Linked DNA regions of Actinocatenispora thailandica. The protein of the gene in region 1 interacts with the protein of each later gene in a pairwise test. Links are inferred from orthologs where the notes say so. Each region holds a gene or a part of one and is shown on either strand. Other genes may lie near its edges.

Region 1 (11,578 bases):
CCGGTACCGCTCGTCGCCCCGGCGGCGGCCCTCGTCCCTCCGAAGTGGACAGGCGGCGGGCTACTTCTTCGGCTGCTCCGGGCCATCCGAGGTCGACAACGCGGCGATGAACGCCTCCTGGGGTACCTCGACGCGGCCCACCATCTTCATCCGCTTCTTGCCTTCCTTCTGCTTCTCCAGCAGCTTGCGCTTACGGGTGATGTCACCGCCGTAGCACTTGGCGAGCACGTCCTTGCGCATCGCGCGGATGTTCTCCCGCGCGATGATCTTCGTACCGATCGCGGCCTGGATCGGCACCTCGAACTGCTGCCGCGGGATCAGCTTGCGCAGCTTGGTGGTCAGCTGCACGCCGTACGCGTACGCCTTGTCCCGGTGCACGATCGCGCTGAACGCGTCGACCGGCTCGGAGTTGAGCAGGATGTCGACCTTCACCAGGTCGGCGGACTGCTCGCCGGACGGCTCGTAGTCCAGCGAGGCGTACCCGCGGGTGCGCGACTTGAGCTGGTCGAAGAAGTCGAAAATGATCTCCGCCAGCGGCAGCGTGTAGCGCAGCTCCACCCGGTCGGCGGACAGGTAGTCCATCCCGAGCAGCTTGCCGCGACGGTTCTGGCAGATCTCCATCACGGCACCGACGAAGTCGTTGGGTGTCAGCACGGTGGCGCGCACCACCGGCTCGTGGACCGCGGCGACCTTGCCCGTCGGGTACTCGCTCGGGTTGGTCACCGTGTGCTCGGTGTTGTCCTCCAGCTCGACCCGGTAGACCACGTTGGGTGCGGTGGAGATCAGGTCGAGATTGAACTCGCGCTCCAGCCGCTCCCGGATGATCTCCAGGTGCAGCAGACCGAGGAAGCCGCAGCGGAAACCGAACCCGAGCGCCGCGGAGGTCTCCGGCTCGTACGCCAGGGCGGCGTCGTTGAGCTTCAACTTGTCCAGCGCGTCACGCAGCGCCGGGTAGTCCGAGCCGTCGATCGGATAGAGCCCGGAATAGACCATCGGCTTCGGATCCGAGTAGCCGCCGAGCGGCTCGGCCGCCGGCCGGGCCAGCGCGGTCACCGTGTCACCGACCTTCGACTGCCGGACGTCCTTGACCCCGGTGATCAGGTAGCCCACCTCACCGACCCCCAGCGCCGGCGACTTGGTCGGCTCCGGCGAGATGACGCCGAGTTCCAGCAGCTCGTGGGTGGCGCCGGTGGACATCATCGTCAACCGGTCCCGGGCCTCGATCCGGCCGTCGACCATCCGCACGTAGGTGACCACCCCGCGGTAGATGTCGTACACCGAGTCGAAGATCAACGCCCGCGGCGGCCCGTCCGGGTCGCCGGTCGGCGGGGTGAACTGGCGGACGATCTCGTCCAACAGCTCCGGCACACCCTCGCCGGTCTTGCCGGACACCCGCAGGCAGTCCGCCGGGTCGCCGCCGATCAGGTGCGCGATCTCCTCGGCGTACTTCTCCGGCTGCGCGGCCGGCAGGTCGATCTTGTTCAGCACCGGGATGACGTGCAGGTCGTTCTCCAGCGCCAGGTACAGGTTGGCGAGCGTCTGCGCCTCGATCCCCTGCGCCGCGTCGACCAGCAGCACCGCACCCTCGCAGGCGGCCAGGCTGCGGGACACCTCGTAGGTGAAGTCGACGTGCCCGGGGGTGTCGATCATGTTCAGCACGTACGGCTCGCCGGCCAGGTCGCCCTCGCGCACGGTCCACGGCATCCGGACCGCCTGGGACTTGATCGTGATGCCACGCTCGCGCTCGATGTCCATCCGGTCGAGGTACTGCGCGCGCATCTGTCGCTGGTCGACCACGCCGGTCAGTTGCAGCATCCGGTCGGCCAGGGTGGACTTGCCGTGGTCGATGTGCGCGATGATGCAGAAGTTGCGGATCCGCTGCGGATCCGTGACACCGGGATCGAGCTGGTGTGGCACGCGGAGTCCGTTCTGTTCGAGGCACGTCGTGGGTCTCGGGCACGCCGTGGCCGGTCGGCGGTACCGGCGCCACCGGGGCTGGCGTGCCGGCGCCGTCCATGCTCCCACGGCCGGCGGACCGCGCACCCGGCAGCGGCGCGGTGCCGCCGCGCGGCACCCGACCAACCCGGATCCAGGGCACGAATGCCGCATTCACCGCACAATCGGCCGGGCCACGTCGGCACCACCCCACACCGTACCGACCGGGCGGGCGCACGGCCGCTGCGACCGCGGGCGAAGCGGCTGGTAGCCTGATCCTTCGTGTGTGCCGCCGCGTCATGGACGCGCGCGCACTATCTGCCAGCAGGCAGACCCCGACCCGTACCGACCAAGACTGAAGGCTGTCGCGTGGCGAACATCAAGTCCCAGATCAAGCGCAACCGGCAGAACGAGAAGCGCCGCCAGCGCAACAAGGCGGTCAAGTCGTCGCTGAAGACGGCGATTCGCTCGTTCCATGAGGCGGCCAACGCCGGCGACTCGGCGAAGGCCGAGACCGCCCTGCGTGACGCGTCGCGCAAGCTGGACAAGGCCGTGAGCAAGGGCGTCATCCACAAGAACCAGGCGGCGAACCGCAAGTCGGCCATCGCCAAGCAGTTCCAGCAGATCTCCGCCTGACGGCGGCGAGGCGCCAAGCACGCCCAGCGGGGCCCGCCGACATCGCTCCAATGTTCGGCGACCCCGCTTTTGGCGTACCCGCCCGACGCCGTCGCTGCTCGGCACGTGGGCGCCCTGCTCCTGCCGGTTCGCGTCGCTCGTGCCGCACGGTTCCCGCCGGCGGTACGGCGCCCCGCCGCGCGCCGTCCGAGCGCCGCCAAACCACCAGCGAGGCAGCGAGGCAGCGAGGCAGCGAGGCAGCGAGGCAGCGAGGCAGCGAGGCAGCGAGGCGAGTCTGGCGGGCGGCTCAGCGACCGCGGGCACCGGCCACCGCGAGGATGGCCCGTTCCAGCGCGTACCCCCTGTTGTCCGCACCGCCCTTGACCTCGGCATTGGCCGCGGCGGCGGCGTGCATCGCCGCGGCCAGCCCCTCCGGTGACCAGCCTCGCGCCTGCCGCTGAGCCCGCTCGATCTTCCAGGCCGGCATGCCCAGCTTCGATGCCAACTGGTACGGATTACCGCGCACGCCGGCAACCCGAGACACCGTGCGCACCCCGTCGGCCAGCGCGTCCGCGATCGGCACCGGGTCGACGCCGATCGCGAGCGCCCAGCGCAACGATTCCAGTGCCGCGGCCAAGTCGCCCACCATGGCGGCGTCCGCCACCGTGAACCCGGTCACCTCCGATCGCCCCTGGTAGTAGCGGTTGACGATGTCGACGGTGAGGCGCCCGCCGGTGTCGGCGACCAGCTGCGCGCAGGCGGACGCAAGCTCCCGCAGGTCGTTGCCGACCGCCGAGATCAACGCCTCCGCGGCGTCCTCCGGGCAGCGACCGCCCAGACCTCGCACCTCGTCACGCACGAAGCCGACCCGCTCCCGCGGCCGGGTGATCCGCGCGGCGCGCACCACCTCGACGCCCGCCTTCTGCAGCCCGTCCGCGAGCGCCTTGCCTTTGTTCCCGCCGGCATGCGTCAACACCAGGCAGACGTCGTCGGCCGGCGCGGCCGCGTAGCCGAGCAGCGCCGCGGCCAGGTCCTTCTTGGCGTCCTGGGCACCACGAATCACCACGACCTGTCGCCCCCCGAACAGCGATGGGCTGGTCAACGCCGCCAGCTCACCGGCGGTGAGGGCGTTCGCGTCCCGCTCGGTGGGCTGCGCGTCCGGCTCGATCGCCCGGACCGCGGCGACCACGTCGGACACCGCGCGCGCGGCGAGCAACTCCTCGTCACCGAGGACCAGGCGAATCAGCGGTGGTGTCTGGCTCACGGACCCATCCTGGCACGTCCCCGACCGCCCGGGTCCCGGCAGTCGACCCGCCGGGCGCTGTTCGGCATCCGCGACACCCGGCCACGTGCCGCCCCGAGCAGCCGCCCGTCACGGCACCCGGCCACCCCGCCCGACGTGACGCCGCGCGTAGCCGCTCTTCACGGCGGCACCCGGCCATCCGCCGCCGCGAGCGGCCGCCCTTCACGGCGCCCGGCCAGACGTGACTCCGTGAGTAGCCGGATCAGGCGGCATCCGATGATCCCCGCCAGCCGTGGCGCCGCACGCCGCCGCCCTTCGCGGCGCCCGGCCACGTCGCCCGACGTGGCGCCACGAGCGTCGAGACCGCGCGACACACGGCCACCCCGACCGGCACGACACCGGGTCGGGTCGCCCCCGCGCGCGTCCCCGCCCTGCGCCGTCGAGCCGCTCCGAAGCCACGCAATGCCGCGATCGTTCGATACCCCGTTCCCCGGCGGCAGCCCGGGCCCCGGCGGCGCGGCGAACGGCGTGCAGGCCGAGTCACCGCGGGTGGCAGCGCCCGGGCACTCGGCGGCGCACGGCCCGGGGGCGGTCCCCGCCGGGCCACCGCCAGGCCACGACCGGTATCGACGACCGCCACGTCACCGTCCCGGTCGGTGCGCACCACCCGGATGCCGGCCGCGGTGATCCTCGCCAGCAGGCCAGGGTTCGGGTGCCCGTAGTCGTTGTCGACACCGACCGAGACGACCGCGACCTTCGGCCCCACCGCGGCGACGAAGTCCGGATCCTGGTGGACGCTTCCGTGATGCGGAACCTTCAGCACGTCGGCGTGCAGTGGTGCACCGTCGACCCGCAGCTCCTGCTGGAGTTCCGGGCCGGCGTCGCCGGTCAGCAAGATCGATACCGACCCGGCCACGGCCCGGAGCACCACGCAGTTGTTGTTGGTGTCGGACTCGGTGCCGGTCATCGGCTCCGGCGGGCCGAGCGCGGTCAGCGCCAGGCCACCCGCTCGGTAACGCCAGCCGGGCGGGACCGGGAACGGCCGCAGTCCGTGCGCGCCGGCGGCGCGCTCGACCCGGGCCCTGCCCCCGTTCGTACCGCGGAAACGGGAAACCCCGACCGCGCCGACCTGCCGGCCGTCGAAGACGCCGGCGACGCCGCCGACGTGGTCGGCGTCGTCGTGGGTGAACACCAACAACGGCACGGACCGGATGCCGAGCCGGCGCAGGCACCCGTCGATCGCGGTCGGCTCCGGTCCGGCATCGACGACCACGGCCTGTCCGGGGGCGGCCCGAAGCACCAGCCCGTCACCCTGGCCGACGTCGCAGGCGACGAACACCCACCGATCCGGCGGCCAGCCGCCGGCGAGCCACCGCACCGGCGCGGCGCCCGCCACCACGCAGATCACCACGACCAGCAGCAGCCGGCGCGCCGTGCGATGGCCGGCAACCACGACCGCGGCGACCAGGATCACGGCGAGCAGTACGGCGCCGAGCACACCCACCGGCCACGGCAGGGTGGCGGCGGGTGCGCCCGCGACGCCGTGCGCGACCAGCACCAGCCAGCGGCACGGCCAGTCGGCGAGCCAGGCAAGGGCATGTGCCGCCGTCGGCGACACAGGTGAGGCGATCGCCGCGGCCAGCCCCAGCACGGTGGCCGGTGCGACCGCGGGTTCGGCGAGCACGTTGGCCGGCACGGCGAGAAGGCCGACGGTGCCGGCGAAGCCCGCGATCACCGGCGCGCAGGCCACGTGTGCGGCGGTGGACACCGCGACCACCTCGGCGATGCCGCCTGGCACGCGGCGTCGACGGAGCGCGTCCCGCCAGGCCGGCGCGAACAACAACAGTCCCAGGGTGGCGAGTGCGGAGAGCACGAACCCGAGCTGCACGGCCAGCGCGGGGTCGACGAGGAGCAGCAGGAACACCGACGCCGCCAGGCCGGGAACCGCCGCCCGTGGCCGGTGCAGCGCCAGTGCGAGCAATCCCAGGCCACCCATCAGGGCGGCCCGCAGCACGCTCGGATCCGGCCGGACGAGGACCACGAACCCGACCGTGGCCGCCGCGCCGACCAGCGCGGCGACCCGCGGGCCGGCCCGGGCCCAGCGAGCCGCCAGCAGCACGAACCCGAGCACGATCGCAAGGTTCGAGCCGCTCACGGCGGTCAGGTGCGTCATCCCGGCGGTCGCGAAGTCGGCGTGCACGATCGGGTCGAGGCGGCTGGTGTCCCCGTCGACCAGGCCAGGCAGCAGGCCGCCCGAGGCGGACGGCAACCCGCGGCAGGCTACCTGCAAGCCGGCCCGGAGCCGGGCGGCGACCCGCTGGTACCAGGGTGGATCGCCGAGCCGCTTCGGCGGCTCGGTGATCGACAGGACCGCGGCGGTGCCGTCGGCGCGCTGCGGCGGCGACAACCGGGCGGTGACCGCCACCCGCTGACCGGGAAGCACCGAGCGCCAGCTCGGCTGGCTGCCGAACCCGATGACCCTGACGTGCGCTCGGACGGTGGGCCCGCCCGCCGCCGGTGCGAACCTCGTCAGCGTCGCCGGCACCAGCCAGGTCGTGCCGAAGGCGCTGCCGGCGATGGCGTGCGGATCACCAGCGACCGTCAGGTCGGCATGCACCAGCCGGTGAGCACGGATCGGAGCCGCCAGCGTCTCCAGCTGGGCGGGGTAGGTGTGCGCTGCGGTGCTGAGCGCGCCACACCCGGCGCCGAGCAGCACGGACACCAGCAGCCGGAGCACCACGGCGAGGCGGCCGGGATCGGTTCGGGTGACGGCTTCTCGTCGCGGCTTGCGGTGCACCGCGAACGCCAGCACCCCGGCGGCGGCTACGAAGCCGACCACCGCACCGGCCAGGGCGGCGGACGGCGGCACCCGGATCGCCGCCAGCACGGCGAACCAGCAGCCGGTGGCCACCCCGACCAGGCGCAGATCCGGGCCGCGACGCGGGTGCGACCTGCCGTCCGCCGAGGAGCCCTTGGCACGTGTCGGCTCAGCGGGACCCCGGCCAGCGGCGGACGGCGTGCCCATCAGACCGTCACCAGGTCCTTGAGATCCGCGTAACGGGCGTCACCGATGCCGCTGACCTGCTTGAGCTGCTCGACCGATCGGAAGCCGCCGTGTTCGGTCCGAAAGGCGATGATCCGTTCGGCCAGTGTCGGCCCGACGCCGGGCAGCGTGTCGAGCTGATCGGCGGTGGCGGTGTTGAGGTCGACCTTCCGCCCCGGGTTGGCCGAGCCACCCGGGCCGCCGACGCCACCGGCGTCCGGCGGCGGGGTGACGCCGACCGCGATCTGCTCACCGTCGACGAGCCGCCGGGCCTGGTTGAGCAGGCCGAGGTCGGTGCCCGGCAGCGCACCGCCCGCCGCCCGCACCGCGTCGGCGACCCGTGACCCGGCCGGCACCCGGACAACGCCGGGATGCCGGACCTTGCCCACCACCGAGATCACCAGCTCGCCGGTCGCCGAGGGTGTGGGGTGGCCGGTCGGCTCGGCCGCTGGCACCCGCGGCGGTTCGACCGGATCTGCCACCGGACGCAGCCGCCACGCCACGACACCGGCCACCACGACCGCCACGACCGCGAGCACGACGATCGCGCGCAGGCCGCGCCGCCCCGGATCCAGCAACGCGTGGCGGACGCCGAGCAGCCGCGCCGAGCGGTCGAACCAGCCATCCGGCCGGGCGGATCCGACCATCACGCCGGCCCGCTCGCCGGGGCCCGCCCCGTCGAGATCGACCACCTCCACTCGCTCGGCGCCGGCGCGCGGTGCACCGGCATCGGCAGCTTTCGAACCTGCCCGGTCACGGCTTCCGAGCCGCTCGATCGAGGCGAACTCGGCCGTCTCGGCCAGCTGGAACTCGGCCGTCTCGGCGAGCTGAGGGCCGAACGGCTCGGCCCCCGGCGGCTCGGCCCCGGCGGCTCGGCCCCCGGCGGCTCGGCCCATGCCGGCGTGGTTCCGGCCGGCTCGGTCCCTACCGGCTCGGGCCCCACCGGCTCGGTCCCCAACGGCTCGCCTCCGGCCGGCTCGGCGTCGGCCAGGCGAGACCCGGCCGGGGCTCCGGGCAGTCCGGGCCCAGCCAGCGCATCCCCGGAGCCCGGTACGGAGCCGATGCGAGCGGATGCAGCAGGAAGCGGCCGAGCCGACGCGTCGGTCGTGGCGGCGCGGTCGAAGTGGAGGTGTCGCCGGTACGGGACCGAACCGACGATGGTCCAGCGCCCGGACTCGGCCGTCCGAACCCGGCGTTCCGGCCCCGAACCGGCGATGGCCCGGTCGGAGGTCGCCGCCGCCTCGGCGACGGAACGCCGATCGGGGACCACCGCTTCTGGGTCGGCTGCGTCCGGCTCGGCGGACGCGACCTGCTCGGCGGACGCCACCTGCTCGGCGACGATGCCCTGGCCGGCGACCTGATCGGCACCGCCCCAGCCGGACGCCGGCGCCAGGCCAGCGGCGACCGCCCGATCGTCCTGGGCGGCGGTGCCGACCGCGGTGTGCGGGGACGCGGCCGCGTCCGGGGGAACGACGGGGGCCGGGCTCGATCGCGAAGCGCGGGAGCCGGACCCGGACGACAGCGGGGCGCGAGGCGCCGGTACGAGCGGTCTCGGCAAGGGTTCGATGGGGGCGCCGGGCGGCGGCCCGAGGCGCGCTGCGGGCTGGGCGGGCAGCAGCCGGTGCAACCGGATGCGGGTGGTCTCGGCGAGGATTTCGGCGCGGCGGGAGGCGAACACGCGGCGACCCTAGGCAGCCGGTGGCGCCGGCTGCCGCCGCCGATACGGAATCTGTGGACAACCACCGGCGTTGTGGACAGACTGGCGAATTCGCCCCGCGAGTGTTAGTCACCCCGCATTCCGACCGCCCCGGCCCGACCGTCGCGGCAGCCCGGTGCAGTCCGACGTCGCAAAGCCGAACATCGACGACCGGACACCGCGGCCACCGTCCGACCGATCCGGCCACCCGGAACGGGCCACGCGAGGCCCGGGCAGCGCCATCCAGGCACCAGGCCGGCCGCCACTGGCCACCATGGGCCCGGCCACACCCGGCCACACCCGGCCACCAGCAGCCGGCCCACCACTGGCCACCGTCAGCCGGGGCTCCGGTGCTGCGGCAACGGCGGCCCGGCGGGGGTCAGCGGGCCTTCGCGGAGACCACCTTGAGCATCTGGCCCTGCATGCAGTGGCTCATCAGCCCGTGCTCGATGTAGCCGCGGACCTCGACGGACGCCTGCGGCCGCAACACCTTCTTCGCCGCCGCGTCCGCGCCGACCAGCTCGTACGTGCCGCCCGAGCCGCGCAGGATCGTGCAGCCCGGTTCGACGCCCTGGGTCACGGTCCCGGTGTAGGTACGGACCGTGACGGTGGCGGTCGAGCTCTTCGTCGGTGCCGGCGCGCTGGGGCTCGGTGCGCCGGTCGACGGGGTCGGCACCGCGGATCGGCTGCCGGACGGGCTGGGCGCGGCGGTCCCGCTCGCCGAACCGGAGCTGCTCGGCGAGGGTGATCCGGCGGCCTGCGAGCCGCCCGACTTGCAGCCGGTCAGCAGCATCCCGCCCAGTGCCGCGACCAGCAGCGCCAACCCCGCGGTACGGACAGGTCGGTGGCCGGTCGGCAGGTGTGTCGTCGCCGTGTCCCGGTTCCGGTTCCTCGCGTCAACACTCATGTCGGTTGGACGTGCGAAGGTGCCGGGAGGTTCCGCGCGAATCCCCCGGATTCACCGGGCCGGATGGATCCGGTAGCCGCGCCGCCCGATGCCGACGAGGGACGGACGGCGCGGGTCAGGCGCCGAGGTTGTGCGCGATGAGCCGCCAGCCTGCCCGGCCCCGGCGCAGCTCGCTCCAGTGGCAGTTGGCCAGCGAGCCGAGGGTGGAGGCGACGCCGTCCGGCCAGCCGAGCAGCGCACCGACCCCGCGCCGGGCGGCGCCGCCGTGGGTGACCACCACGACCGTGCCGCCGGGGGCCCGCCCCGCCGCGTCCAGCAGCGCCGCGGACATCCGCCCGGACACCTCGGCGAGTTCCTCGACGCCGTCGACGCGGACCGGTTCGCCGGCCCGCCAGCAGGCGAACTCGGTCGGGTACCGCTGGGCCAGCTCGTCGTCGGTCAGCCCCTCCCAGGGCCCGTAGCCGCGCTCCCGCAGCCGCGGGTCGGTGGTGACGGTCAGGCCGGTGGCCGCGGCGATCGCCGCGGCGGTCTGGGTGGCGCGCTGCAGGTCGCTCGCGACGAGCACGTCGGGGTGCTGGGCGGCCAGCAGGTCGCCGGCCTTCTCCGCCTGGGCGTGCCCGACCTCGGACAGCGCGATGTCGGTCTGGCCCTGGATGCGACCGTCCGCGTTCCAGCCGGTCTGGCCGTGCCGGCAGATCAGCAGCCGGGTCACCGACCAGAATCCCCGGCCTCGGCGACGACGGCGGGGTCGGTGAACGGGATGACCGGGCAGTCGCGCCAGAGCCGGTCGAGCTCGTAGTAGGTGCGCTCCTCGTTGCGCTGGACGTGCACCACGACGTCCGCGTAGTCCAGCAGCACCCAGCGGCCGTCGCGCTGGCCCTCGCGCCGGATCGGCTTCTCGCCGGCGGCGAGCAGCCGTTCCTCGACCGCGTCGACGATCGCCTTGACCTGCCGGTCGCTCGGCGCGGACGCGAGCAGGAACACGTCGGTGATCACCAGCTGCTCGCTGACGTCGATCAGGACGATGTTCTCCGCCTTCTTGTCGGCGGCGGCGGTGGCGGCGGAGAGCGCCAGCTCACGGGCGTGTTCGGTGGCGGCCACGGATCCCCTTCCGTACTGCGGGTGACGCCTTACAGCCTCTCACATCAGCGGGGCGGATCGACCGGCCCATTTCGGTACAATTTCCGCTTCGCGATGTACTGGACCACACCGTCGGGTACCAGGTACCACACGGGTTTGCGGTCGAGGACGCGCCGGCGGCAGGCGCTGGACGAGATCGCCATCGCCGGCACCTCGACCAGCGACACGCTGGCCTTCGGCAGGTGCGCGGCGGACAGTTCGTACCCGGGGCGGGTGACGCCGACGAAGTGCGCCAGCTCGAACATCCGCTCGGCGTCTTTCCAGGACAGGATCGCGGCGAGCGCGTCGGCGCCGGTGATGAAGTAGAACTCGACCCCCGGGCCGTAGCTTTCCCGCAGGTCGTTGAGGGTGTCGACGGTGTAGGTGGGCCCCGGCCGGTCGATGTCGACCCGGCTGACCGCGAACCGCGGGTTGGACGCGGTCGCGACCACCGTCATCAGGTAGCGGTCCTCGGCCGGGCTGACCCGCTCGTGCTCCTTCTGCCAGGGCCGGCCGGTCGGGACGAACACGACCTCGTCGAGCCCGAACCGGTCCTGGACCTCGCTCGCGGCGACCAGGTGCCCGTGGTGGATCGGGTCGAACGTCCCGCCCATGATCCCCACCCGGCGCCGCCTCTGCTGCTGCATCCGCGCATCGTATCCAGCCCCTGACCGGCGCCGAGCCAGCGTCCCGGGACGCCGCCGGGTGCCGGCGACGCGGTCAGGCCAGGTCGGGCAGCGGGGGCTCGCCGGACTCCCAGCGGCGCAGCCGGACCGCCTTGCCGACCTCGGTGCGGGGCAGCGTGCCGGGAGCACCGACGCGCACGTCGCAGCGCAGCCCGAGCCGCTCGTGCAGGGCCGCCGATAGCCGGGCGACGACCGGCGCCGGGTCGGCGTCGGCTGCGAGCTCCCCGCAGACCACCAGCCGGGTCTGCGCGGTGCGGGTGTCGAGCACCAGCAGGTATTGCGCGGCCACCGCCGGGTCGGCGAGCAGCACCGACTCGATCTCGCTCGGGTACAC
Region 2 (11,786 bases), 3.1 Mb from region 1 along the record:
GCCTCCGGCGGGTCGGCCACCACGCGCTCTCGGCGCAGCCGACGCCAGCGGCTCACATGCAGCCGCACCATCGTGGTCCGCACGTACCCCTCCGGATCCGTGCGGCGGCGCACCCGACGCCACGCCACCCGAAGCCGGGCGAACGCCTCCTGCACCAGATCGGCCGCGTCGTGGGGGTTGCCCGCCAGCACGTAGCCGTAGCGCAGCAACGCCTGCGAACGGCGCCGGTAGAAGTCCTCGTACGCGCCGTCGGGATCGTCCGTGCCAGGCCCGCCCGTGACCACCTGCTCCGGCCGGGGGCCCGGTGACCCGTGGCCGCCGGCCGGGGAGCGATCGTCGCTCATTCCGCCACCTCCCTACAGTGACCTGGACGCGGCACCTTGCCATGCTGTTGCACGGCCGTGGGTTGCGAGCGCGGCCAAGTGCCGGCGTCGCCGGCCAGCTCCCGGCAGCCGGGACCGGCGCAGTCGACCGGCGGGGCGACCACGGCGGTCACCCGCGAACTCACCGGAGCGGTGCCGGTCAGGCCGGGATCCGCTTCCAGGCCGCCGAGGTGGTGCCCGTTCGATACCGGGCGTCGCGGCGTTTGGCGAGGATGCCGGGCAGGCCGCGGTCCCGGGCCGTCGCGCGCACCGCCGCCGGGTCGTCGAACCGCGGCGCCAGCTGGCAGCTGCCACCCCACCAGGGCAGCGCGTCGAGCCGTTCCCAGCGCTGCTGCTGCGGCCAGTCGGTGAGGTCGACGCCGTCGTCGTACAGCAGGTCGAAGCCGACGAACACCGGGTCGGCCGCCAGGGTGACGAGCTCACCGTCGAGCACCACCGCCCGGCTGCCGAGGCGTCGAGCCGCCCGGGGCAGCCCGGCCGGTGCCCGGATCGACGCGCCGTCCGCGGCGCGCAGCCGGATCCGGCCGCCGGACACGAACGCGATCGCCCGCTCGCCACCCCAGTCGAACTCGTACCGGTAGCGGTCCCGGTCCCGGGGCGGGTTGGCCTGCCGGACCGGCTGCATCGGCTCGACGGTGCGCGGCATCGGCGCCCGGTCGGGGTCCTGCGGCGGGTCGAGCCGGCGGAGCAACCAGTTCCGGCCCTCGGTGACGAACAGCGTGTACCGGCCGCGCACCCGCCCGCCGGCCAGCCGCACGGTGACCTTGTCGGCGCGCCACTCCTCGGTCCGGTACCTACCGGAGTCCCAGATCGTCATCGCGCCACCGCCGTACTCGCCGGCCGGGATCGTGCCCTCGAACGTGGCGTACTCCAGCGGGTGGTCCTCGGTGTGCACGGCGAGCCGGTCGACGCCCGGCTCCGCCGGCAGCCCGCGCGGCACCGCCCAGGACACCAGCACCCCGTCGCGCTCCAGCCGCAGGTCCCAGTGCAGGCTCCGGGCGTCGTGCTGCTGGACGACGAACGTGTCGCCGCGACCGGGAGCCGGCGTCGCGGCGGGCATCGGTTCCGGTGTGCGCGCCGGGTCGCGACGCCGCCGGTACTCCCGCATCGGCTGGTCGGCGCCCGCCACGCCGCCGGCATCGCGCCGTCGCGCCACCCTCGCGCCTCCTCGACCGGCTCCGGTGCGACCGGGCAGGCCCCGACCGCCCCACCGCCAGCGTACTGTCAGGCGCCGCGGCGGCGGGCCAGCCACCAGACGCCCGCGCCGGCCGCGAGCAGCATCCCGGCCAGCCCGACGAACAGCCCGACGTTTCCACCGGTGACCGGCAGCGTCGGCGTCGACGGGCTCGTCGAGGTCACCGGCGTGCTGGCCGACGCCGACGGCGACGCGCTGGCGCTCGCCGACGGGCTGGCACTGCTGCTCGACGGCGACGGGCTCGGCGAGCCGTACCCGCCGGGGGTCGACGGGCTCGGCGACCACGGCGCCGACGGGCTCGGCGCACCGTACCCGCCGGGGGTCGACGGGCTCGGCGACGACGAGCAGGACGACTGGCCGTAGCCGTTGCTGGAGCAGGTCGGTGCCGCCATCGCGTGATCGGCGACGGCCGGTGACCCCAGAGCGAGGCTGCCTCCGGCGGCCAGTGCGGCCACCGCCAGCGCGCGGGACGTACGCATACTTCTCCTTGATCAGTCCCTTGATCTCACCGAACGCAACGAAGCACTGCCCAGTTGGTTACTCAGGGTGGGTCTGCCGAGGCATCGGGGCGCAACCCGAACCCGGAACGCTGCCGCCGGGTTGGTCGGCGGCCGAATTCGGTTCCGGCCGGGGCCGCGGTCCGGTAGGAAGCGAACATGTTGCGTGGGGCGAAGATCGGGTTGCGCGCCCGGCAGGAGGCGGATGTCGCGATCCTGCACACCGAGCTGTACGACGACGTGGCGACCCGGTCCCGTTCCGATCCGCGTCCCTGGCGACCGGCCGCGCCGGGTTCGGCCTCACCGTTCGCGGTGCGGGAACCGTCCGAGGACGCGGCGATCTTCTCGGTCGTGGAACTGGCGGGTGGGGGCCTGGCCGGCGATGCCCTGTTGTGGGCGATCGACCAGCACAACCGGAAGGCCCACCTGGGCATCTCGCTGCGCCCCGACTGTCGTGGCCGGGGTCTCGGCACCGACGTGGTCCGCGTCCTGTGCGGGTTCGGCTTCGACACGCTCGGCCTGCAACGGCTGCAGATCGAGACGCTCGCGGACAACACCGGGATGCTGCGGGCCGCCGAGCGCGCCGGATTCGTCCAGGAGGGGCGGCTACACCGATCGCTCTGGGTGGCCGGTGAGTTCGTCGACGAGATCCTCCTCGGTCTCGTCGCCGCCGAGTACGACCCGGCCCGATCTCCCGATCCGTCTCGATCGGCGCCGGCGACCGGCGCCGGCCGGCGATGAGTTCCGGGTCCGGTCGTCGTCCATCCAGCGTTGCCGCGTTGCCGCGTTGCCGGGCGGCTCAGAGGCCGGACGGCCGGGCGGCAGCCGACAGGCCATGCCTCTGGAGGAGCGATGCGTTCGATCAGCGCCACGATGTTCATCAGCCTGGACGGGGTCGTTCAGGGCCTCGGCCGGCCGGACGAGGACACCCGCGGCGGGTTCACCCACGGCGGCTGGGGCCCGGGGTACACCGACGAGGTGATGCGCCGGGAACTCGGCAAGGGTATGGCCCGGCCCGGCGACCTGCTGCTCGGCCGGCGGACCTGGGAGGACTTCACCTCGGCGTGGGGCCAGGCCACCGACGGCAACCCGATCAGCGCGCACCTGAACGCGGCCACCAAGTACGTCGTGTCCCGGACACTGTCCGACGCGGACGCCTGGCAGAACTCGATCCTGCTGCGCGGCGAGGCGGTCGAGACGGTGGCCGAGCTGAAGGCCCGGCCCGGCGGCGACCTGAGCATCAACGGCAGCGCGTCGCTGGTCCGCAGCCTGCACGCGGCCGGCCTGATCGACCGCTACACCCTGTTGATCCATCCGGTGACGCTGGGCAGCGGGATGCGGCTGTTCGAGGGCGAGGCGCCGCGGACCGAGTTCGAGCTGACCGGCAGCGTCACCACCGGTACCGGCGTGATCATCGCGCACTACACCCGGCGCTGAGCCGACGCCGAAAAGGCGCCGGGCTCGGCCGGGTCCGCGGATCGCCACCCGGTCCGGTGCGGCTCAGCCCAGCAGCGCGGCGACCGCGACCGCGGCGGCCGGATGCTCACCGAGCAGGCCACTCGGCGGCACGGCCGACGCGACACGCCAGGCGCCGTCGCTCCCCAGCAGGGCAGCGACGGCATTGCAGCTGTCCGGCCGGGCCGCGAGCAGCTCGACCACCGGGCCGGATGCCACCGGTTCCGGTGCGGCCGGCGCCGGGGGCGGCGCGGCCCACGGTGGGGTCCAGGCATCGAGGGCACGCAGCGAACCGGGGAAGGTGCGGCCCGCCTCGCGCACCAGCAGCGGCATCAGCTCGGCGGCCTCCGCCCGCAGCGTGGTCAGCAGCGTCGGCAACCAGGGCAGCAGCACCTGATCGGGCAGTCGGGCGAACGCACCGGACAGCACCTCCACCACGAACCCGGTCAACCCCGGCGCCGGGTCGAGCGCCTGCACGAAGCCGCTCAGGTACGCGGGGAAGGACGGCACGGTCAGCGGGTTGCCCAGCAGCTCGTCGCACCGGGCTCGCAGGTCGGCCAGGGTGAGCAGACCGAGCTGGTACCGCGCGGCCCAGAGCAGCGCGACCGTGGCCGGCGTCTCCGGATGCGACTGGGCCACCGCCAGCTCCAGCTGGGCCCGGTCGCAGCCGAGCGACAGCGCCAGGCTCTCCATGCTGAACAGGAAACCCAGCATCGCGGCGACCTGCCGGACCGACGTCTCCTCGTCGACCGTGGCGACCGGGAGCAGCGTGCAGTAGTGCGCGTAGCCGGCGGTGACGAACTCCTGCACCCACCCGGGCAGCGTCGGCGCCACCCCGTGGTAGTACGTGAGGAGTCGGCGGATGCGGCGCAGCACGTCGGGGGCGCCGGCGACGGTGCGCTCGGCGGCGAGCAGGACGACCGCGCGGGCGCCGAGCTCCTCGGTGAAACGACGATTGGTCAGGAACAGGATCGAGTCCTCGACCGCGGCGAGCGCGGTGCCGGCGGTCGCGGTGGCGTCCCAGGCGGCGCGGCGCAGCCGCTGCTCGAGCACCTGCTCGACGGTGACCCCGTCGTAGCCGAGCTCGATCAGCGACCGCTGGTTGCGGCCCAGCGCAAGATCCCAGCTCTCCTGAACCGAACTCTCCCCGAGGGTGCGCTCACCCATGATCGGCCGGACGGTGCCGTCCGGCAGCAGCCGGCGCAGCAGCCACAGCAGGTCCGAGCAGGCCCGCAGCTCGGGCCGCGCGGCCAGATCGAGCAGGGCCCGCTTCTGGGTGCGTGCGGTCAGGTCGAGCCCGAGCGGGGCGAGCCGGTCGTACACGTCGCGGGCCAGCGGCGGCAGCGCGTCGTAGCCGACCCGGCCGATCCGGTCGCCGCCGAGCAGCATCCCGCACAGCGTCGCAACGTCCCGTCGGCCCGGCACGGTGTCCTTCTCGATGCAGGTGACCGCCGCATCGGTGAAGTCGTACGGGGTGGGCCGGTGCCGGCCGCGGATCCCGGCCAGCAACACCGCGGTCTCGAACACCGCGATCGCGTCCGCGGTGCTGGCCAGGTAGCCGTTGCGGCGCGCCAACCGGACCAGGTCCACGCACCAGGCACGCAGCTCGTCGGGGTTCAGCCCGCCGGGCCGGGACGGCGCGGACAGGAACTCGGACAACCTGTCGTGCACCGGCTCGTCCGGGGCGGCCGGCGCACCGCCGGCCGGTGGCTGCACCGCCCCGGCCGCCCCGCCGGACTTCGCCGAACCGGCCGCGCGACCGGACTTCGCCGAACCCGTCGCGCCGCCGGACTTCGCCGGCCGCACCCGGTACGGCCGGACGCCGCCGCGACCGCCGGTGGCGCGGGACCAGGTGGCGGCGGCGATCGACACCGAACCCGACGCGAGACCGAACTGCGCCTCGATCGCCGAGTGGCTGGACGGGATCAACCCGTAGAGCCAGCTGGTCGCGGTGCGCGGACCGATCTGGTACGCCGCGGTGGAGTCGATGCCGAACTGCTCGACCCGGCTCGCCGCGTGGAACGCGCCGCACACGTACAGGCAGTCGTCGGTGTGCACGGTGGACCGGCCACGGTGCTCGCGGATCCGGGTCCACATGTACCGCTCGCGGGTCTCGTCGCCGCGCAACCGCTCGGGATCGGGTGTCAGCCGCCGGAACAGGCTGCCGATCAGCACCATGACCTGCCGGTACGTGTCGTGGTCGGCGCCGACCAGCGGCTGCTCGACGTACTGGTCCCACCACTCCGACCAGTGCCGCACCTTGCCGTGGTGCAGCAGGAACGCCTCCAGCTCGGCGAACCGTGGCCGCAGGTCGCCGAGCTGCACCCCGACTGCGTCGCCGTGCAGGGCGGTGTCGTCCGGCCCGGCCTCGGTCGCCGCCGGCTCGCGCGGCGTCTGCTGGAACACGTGGTCGGTCGAGTGGTCCACGCAGACCAGCTCGACCCCGGGGGTGGTCGCCGCGTAGGCGATGGCCTGGTATTCGGCGGACGCCTCGGTGATCGGAGCGATCACCGACAGCGGCCCCCACTCGGCCGGGAACCCGGCCAGCTCCGACGCGTACGCCTGGAGCGCGACCGGCAGGGTGCAGTTTCCCAGCTCGCCGAGCAGTGGCTGCAGATCCTCGCACAGCTCCAGGTAGATCACCTTCGGCTGCTTGGCCCGCAACCGCCGGGCCATCGCCACCGCCGAGGCCGGCGAGTGGTGACAGACCGGGAAGATCTCCAGCCTCTCGCGCAGCGCGCGGTCGACGTCGTCGACCAGCCCGGTGAGGATGTCCGCGGCGACCTCCCCACCGCCGAACTCCTCGGCCGCGTCACCGAGCTGGCCGCGCAGCGCCGCGAACGGCCCGCCGGCCAGCACCCGGCCCGCCGAGTTGCCGCCACTCCCGGCCGCGGTCATGACAGCGTCGCGATGGTGTCGCGGCCACCGTCGAGGAACGCCGGCCACTCCCCACCCTCCGCCTTGCTGCGCGGTTCGACGACCCCGTGCCAGTACTTGTTCAGGATCGCCAGATCCTCCGGGCTGCGCCGGGCCAGCGACCCGACCAGCGAGGCGGCGAGGCGTTCGGCGGTCAGCGTGCGGTCCCCGAAGAAGTGGCTGGACAGGATCGCGTCCTCCAGCACGCCGATCTGCTCGGCGGTGGACAGCGCCGACTCCAGCTTCTCGTCGTCGCTGGCCGCCGACTGCGCCGCGGCCCGCAGGTCGGCGAAGCTCTGCAGCAGGATCGACAGCAGCGACGGCGGCACGTCCAGCTCGATCGCGTGCCGTTTCAGCAGCTCCTCGGTGCGGAACCGGACGATCTCGGTCTCGCTCTTCTTGTTCGTCACCACCGGGATGCGCACGAAGTTGAACCGGCGCTTCAGTGCCGAGGACAGGTCGTTGACGCCCCGGTCGCGGCTGTTGGCGGTGGCGATGATGGAGAAGCCGGGCTGGGCGAACACGATGTTGTCGTCGCCCAGCTCCGGGATCGCCACGTACTTCTCGGACAGGATCGAGATCAGCGCGTCCTGCACGTCGCTGGTGGAGCGGGTCAGCTCCTCGAACCGGCCGATCACCCCGCGCTCCATCGCGGTCATGATCGGCGACGGGATCATCGAGTCCCGGGACTGCCCCTTCGCGATCACCATCGACACGTTCCAGGAGTACTTGATGTGGTCCTCGGTGGTGCCCGCGGTGCCCTGCACGACCAGCGTCGAGTTGCGGCAGATCGCCGCCGACAGCAGCTCGGCGAGCCAGCTCTTGCCCGTCCCGGGGTCGCCGATCAGCAGCAGACCCCGGTCGGAGGCGAGCGTGACGATGGCACGCTCGACGAAACTGCGGTCGCCGAACCACTTCTGCGGTATCTCACGCTCCAGCCCGTCGGCGCGCTCCGAACCGAGGACGAACAGCCGCACCATCTTCGGCGACAGTCGCCACGAGAACGGTTTCGGCCCGTCGTCCACCGACTCCAGCCAGTCCAGCTCGTCGGCGTACTTGACCTCGGCGGGCGCGCGCAGCAGGTCGTCGGTCACGATGTTTCTCCTAGCCGAGGAAGTTCTTGAGTTCGGACACGAGCTTGCGGATGTGGCCGGAGATCACCGGGGTGCCGAGGTCCTTGAACTTCTGCCGGAACCACGGGTTGACCTCCTGCCGGCCGGAACTGGTGACGGAGCCCACCGGGATCAGTCGCACCCCGGAGCGATGCGCCGCCTGCAACCCGTCGAACAGCGGCTGGGACCGGCCGAACTCGTAGAAGTCGGAGATCCACACCAGCACCGTGTTGCGCGGGTCGACGATCTTGGGTTGCGCCATGGCCAGCGCGACCGGACCGTCGTTGCCGCCGCCGAGATTGGTGCGCAGCAACACCTCGAACGGGTCGTGCACCCACGGCGTCAGGTCGAGCGACCTGGTGTCGTACGCGATCAGGTGCACGTCCACCTTCGGCAACCCGGCGAAGATCGAGGCCAGGATGGTGCAGTTGACCATGGAGTCGACCATCGAACCGGACTGGTCGACCACCACGATCATGCGCGCCGGCGTGGTGCGCCGGGCGGTGTGCTTGTAGAACAGCCGGTCGACGTAGAGCCGCTCGTCGTCGGGGTTCCAGTTGGTCAGGTTCTGCCAGATGGTGCGGTCGACGTCCAGGTTGCGGAACACCCGCTTGGGCGGCACCGACCGGTCGACGGTGCCGGCGCTGGTCTTCTCCACCTGGGTGCGCAGCACCTGGGCGACCTCGTCCACGTACCGCCGGATCAGCGCCTTCGCGTTGGCCAGCGCGACGCCGGACAGGTTCGACTTGTCCCGCAGCAGCTGCTCGATCAGCGACATGCTCGGCGTCAACTGCTTGGCCAGCACCGGATCGGCGAGCACCTCACGCAGCCGCATCCGGCTGACCAGGTCGCCCTCGATGTCGGCGAGCACGCCGCCCAGTTCGTTGCCGTTGGGCTGGCCGCGCAGTTGACCCGGCTCGCCGCCGAGCGCGCGTTCGAGCCACCCCGCGTCGGACTGCCAGCCGGCGAGTTGGGTGGCGCTGACGCCGCCGCAGCCGGCGGCGAACACGTTGAGCAGCAACTTGCCGGCCAGGGCGGCCCGGCGCACCTCCGCGGCGGTGTCCCGGGACTCGGTCGGCGCCGGCCGGAACAGGTCGTCGAACTCGGCGGCCAGCTCGGGGAAGCGTTGCACCACCGTGTCGACGCTGACCGACGGATCGGTCAGCGCGGACGGCAGGCCGAGCTCGTCCACGATCTGCACGGTGGTCGCCTCCAGCGCGGGCTGCTCGTCCGTGCCGAACACCCGCGACAGCAGACGCCAGTAGAGCACCTGGCGGCGCGCGGCGTCGCGATCCGCATCCGCCGGCCGACCGTCGTGCCGGGACGGCGCATCCGCCAGCGCATCGTCGTTTCCGGGCCCCGCATCTGTTCCGGCGGGCGCCGGTTCGTGATCGGTCATGAGCGCAGCAGCCGTCCGGCGCGTTCCCGCAGCACGGAAACCGCGTCGTTCTTCGCCTCCGCCTTGGCCACCTTGGCGTCGGTGGGGCCGAGCGCCCAGTCGCCGGTACCGGTCTGCGCGGGCCTGCGCTTCACCGTGGCCCGCACTGCGAGCGGTTGCAGCAGCCACTCGCCGGCATCCCAACGCAGCAACCCGATGCACCCGGTCGAACCGGCCACCAGCGCCGGTGTCAGCGGGCCGCAGCCGGGCAGCCGGTCGAGGTCGAACCGCAACCGGTGCTCGCCCAACACGGCCGCACCGTCGACCACCTGGTAGTCCTCCACCAGCACCGGCTCGGCGATCCGGGCCGGGTGGCGGTCCAGCGGCGACGGTGCCGCCGCGGTCGCGGTCGGCAGCGTGAGGCGGGCGGTGGTGAACGGGTCGGCCGGCTCCCCCGGCCGGGCCGCCTCCTCGCACCAGTGCAGGTCTCCGCCGGGCAGCGACGGCATGTCGGTCAGCTCCAGCGCGCGGTGCTCGGCGAGCGCCCCCAACAGCACCGGAGCGTCGAACAGCGTCCACACCGCGGGACCCACGATCGTGTCGACCTTCGCCACGACCAACGACGTGCGCACCAACCGGACGCCGTCCGCGCTCTCCAGCACACCGTGCACCTGCAGTTGCACCGCGGTGGCGTGTTCGTGCACGTCGACGCCGAGCGGCAGCAACCGGCCGGACACCGGTGTCGGCTCGACCGGGCCGGGCCAGGCGTCCTGCGCCAGCAGGACCGCGCGCGACCACAGGTCGCCCCAGCGGCGCAGCGGCAGCAGCTCCATCGTCGCGATCGGCGCGCAGGCACGCAGCTCGGCGCCGAACCCGTCCAACAGCACGGCGAGGCGCCGGGTGCGCGGCTCGGCCAGCAACGCGGCGACCACCGACGCGGACGCCGCGACCAGATCCTCGTCGACACCGCGCCAGCCGGTGACGGCCAGCTCGGTCAGCCAGGATCGGGCGGCGGCCAGCGGCAGGCCCGCCGCGTCGGCACCGGCACCGACCCACTCGTCGCGTCGCCGGCCGAGCGCGGCGTCGAACCGGGCCAGCAGGGCGTCGTGCGCGGCACCGAACAGCGCCGCCCGGGCCCCGGCGAGCGCCGCCAGGTATGCGTCCGCCACGGTGCCCGCGGCGAGTTTCGCGACCGCCTCGCCGACCGGTACCGCCAGCGGCGACGTGCCGACCGCGGCGGCCAGCGCGGTCAGCGCCGCGCGCTCCGGCTCGCCCAGCCGACTCAACCCGTGGGCCAGCACCTCGTCCAGCCCGTCCGCGACGTCGAGTGCCGGAGCGAGGCCGGCGACGTCGCCGTCGAGCAACATGCCCAGCTGGGTGGCGAGCATCAGCCGACCACCCTCGTCGCGCCGAACCAGTGCAGCTCCGGCACCGGCTCACGCACCTCTGGAAGCTCCAGATAGGACAGGTGACGCAGGAAGCGGCTGAACACGGTGGCCGCCGGGGTCGGCTCGTGGTGCGCGTCCAGCGCCGAGGGCAGGTCACCGTCCGGCTCGACCTCGACCCGCAGGTAGCGCGCGACGCGCTCGGTGCCGTACTGCAGGGCGGCCTCGGCGAGCAGCAGCCGGATGTGCTTGCACGGCTGCGGTCCGTGCAGCGCGCCGCACGGACGGTTGTTGTTGGTGCTGCAGCTCAGCCCGTGCCCGACCGCCGTCACCGCGGACACGTAGACCCGGGCGATGTCCGAGCCACTGGACACCACGCCCTGCACCCGCCCGTCGGCCAGCTCCACGAACGGGACCTTGGCGAGCTTGCGCACCGCCACCGGCCGGACCAGCACGGCGCCGCTGCGCCGCGCCCAGTCGCCCTGCCCGCCGACCGCGATCGGCTCTGATTCGTCCATCGAGGCGGTGTGCCCTTCCTGTCGACCCGACACCGATCTGATGCCGTGCTTCCCGTGCGGCGTCACGATAGCCGGCCGGTACGACAAGACCGCGCTACCCGCGCAGACCTGCGCCGACGCCGACCGGAGGGCGTCCCGCGCTCGGCCGGAACCGACCCGGACCACTCAGTTCGCGGTGCGCCAGCGTGGTCGCTCCCCGGCCGGGCCGGTGCACACCATCGCGGTGCCGCCGGCCGTCCGGCCGCGCGCGTCCGGTGTGCCACACCAGGATCCGGGATGTACGGTCGGTGCCGCCGACGTCGCGCCGGAGCTCGGCACGCCCGTACCCGGGGCGCTCGGATCCGGGGCGCTCGGATCCGGGCCGCTCGGATCCGGGCCACCCGGATCCGAGCCGGCGCCGCAGCCGTGCAGGATCCGGGCGATCGCGTCGTGCTCCGCCGGGGTCACCCACAGCCCGTAGTTCGCTTTCACCCGCACCTGACCAGCCACGTACCGGCAGCGGTAGCCGACGTTGGGCGGCAGCCAGGTGGACGCGTCCTGGTCGCCCTTGGACTCGTTCGCCGGGCCGTCGACCGCGACCAGGTTGGCCGGATCGTTGGCCAGCCGCTTCCGCTTGTCGGCGCTCCAGCCGCGGGCCCCGGTGCGCCACGCGTTCGCCAGCGGCACCAGGTGGTCGATCTGCACCGCCGTCGAGGTCCGCGCCCCACGCCGGAACGCGATGGTACGGCCGGTGTACGGGTCGTGCAGGCTGCCGGACAGCACGGTGCAGCCGTCGGAGTCCCGGCGCACCGCGGTCAGGTCCCGGGCCAGCACGTCGTCGCGGGTGTCGCAGCCGTTGTGGTCCACGTCGGCCCAGGCCGGGCCGTACCGGTCCCGGCGGTACCCGGCCATGCTGCCCGGGGCGCGGACGGTGAGCTTCGCCAACTGCGCCAAGGCGACCGCGTTCG

The links.
Region 2: the proteins of rsfS (region 1) and Athai_RS20045 interact in binary tests that used the Escherichia coli proteins (3 or more experiments, as listed by UniProt). The link is inferred for Actinocatenispora thailandica from one-to-one orthologs.

Annotation. Positions count from the first base shown.
Region 1 is NZ_AP023355.1:1,415,106-1,426,683, reverse strand. The notes cover bases 8,845-11,578. They hold rsfS (ribosome silencing factor), read right to left. Parts: upstream 10,541-11,578; coding sequence 10,148-10,540; downstream 8,845-10,147. Other genes in these bases: Athai_RS06320 (phenylacetate--CoA ligase family protein), read right to left, coding at 11,279-11,578; nadD (nicotinate-nucleotide adenylyltransferase), read right to left, coding at 10,585-11,205; Athai_RS06335 (histidine phosphatase family protein), read right to left, coding at 9,555-10,151; Athai_RS06340 (hypothetical protein), read right to left, coding at 8,912-9,439. Outside these bases: lepA (translation elongation factor 4), read right to left, coding at 61-1,917; rpsT (30S ribosomal protein S20), read left to right, coding at 2,305-2,571; holA (DNA polymerase III subunit delta), read right to left, coding at 2,858-3,814; Athai_RS06350 (ComEC/Rec2 family competence protein), read right to left, coding at 4,056-6,818; Athai_RS06345 (ComEA family DNA-binding protein), read right to left, coding at 6,818-7,732. UniProt on the Escherichia coli protein: Functions as a ribosomal silencing factor. Interacts with ribosomal protein uL14 (rplN), blocking formation of intersubunit bridge B8.
Region 2 is NZ_AP023355.1:4,495,896-4,507,681, forward strand. Bases 5,483-8,424 are described here. They hold Athai_RS20045 (ATP-binding protein), read right to left. Parts: upstream 7,541-8,424; coding sequence 6,425-7,540; downstream 5,483-6,424. Other genes in these bases: Athai_RS20040 (DUF5682 family protein), read right to left, coding at 5,483-6,428; Athai_RS20050 (vWA domain-containing protein), read right to left, coding at 7,551-8,424. Outside these bases: Athai_RS20015 (SigE family RNA polymerase sigma factor), read right to left, coding at 1-344; Athai_RS20020 (DNA polymerase ligase N-terminal domain-containing protein), read right to left, coding at 523-1,491; Athai_RS20025 (hypothetical protein), read left to right, coding at 1,702-1,941; Athai_RS20030 (GNAT family N-acetyltransferase), read left to right, coding at 2,235-2,816; Athai_RS20035 (dihydrofolate reductase family protein), read left to right, coding at 2,928-3,512; more of Athai_RS20040, read right to left, coding at 3,576-5,482; more of Athai_RS20050, read right to left, coding at 8,425-8,957; Athai_RS20055 (hypothetical protein), read right to left, coding at 8,954-10,324; Athai_RS20060 (hypothetical protein), read right to left, coding at 10,324-10,839; Athai_RS20065 (HNH endonuclease family protein), read right to left, coding at 11,005-11,786.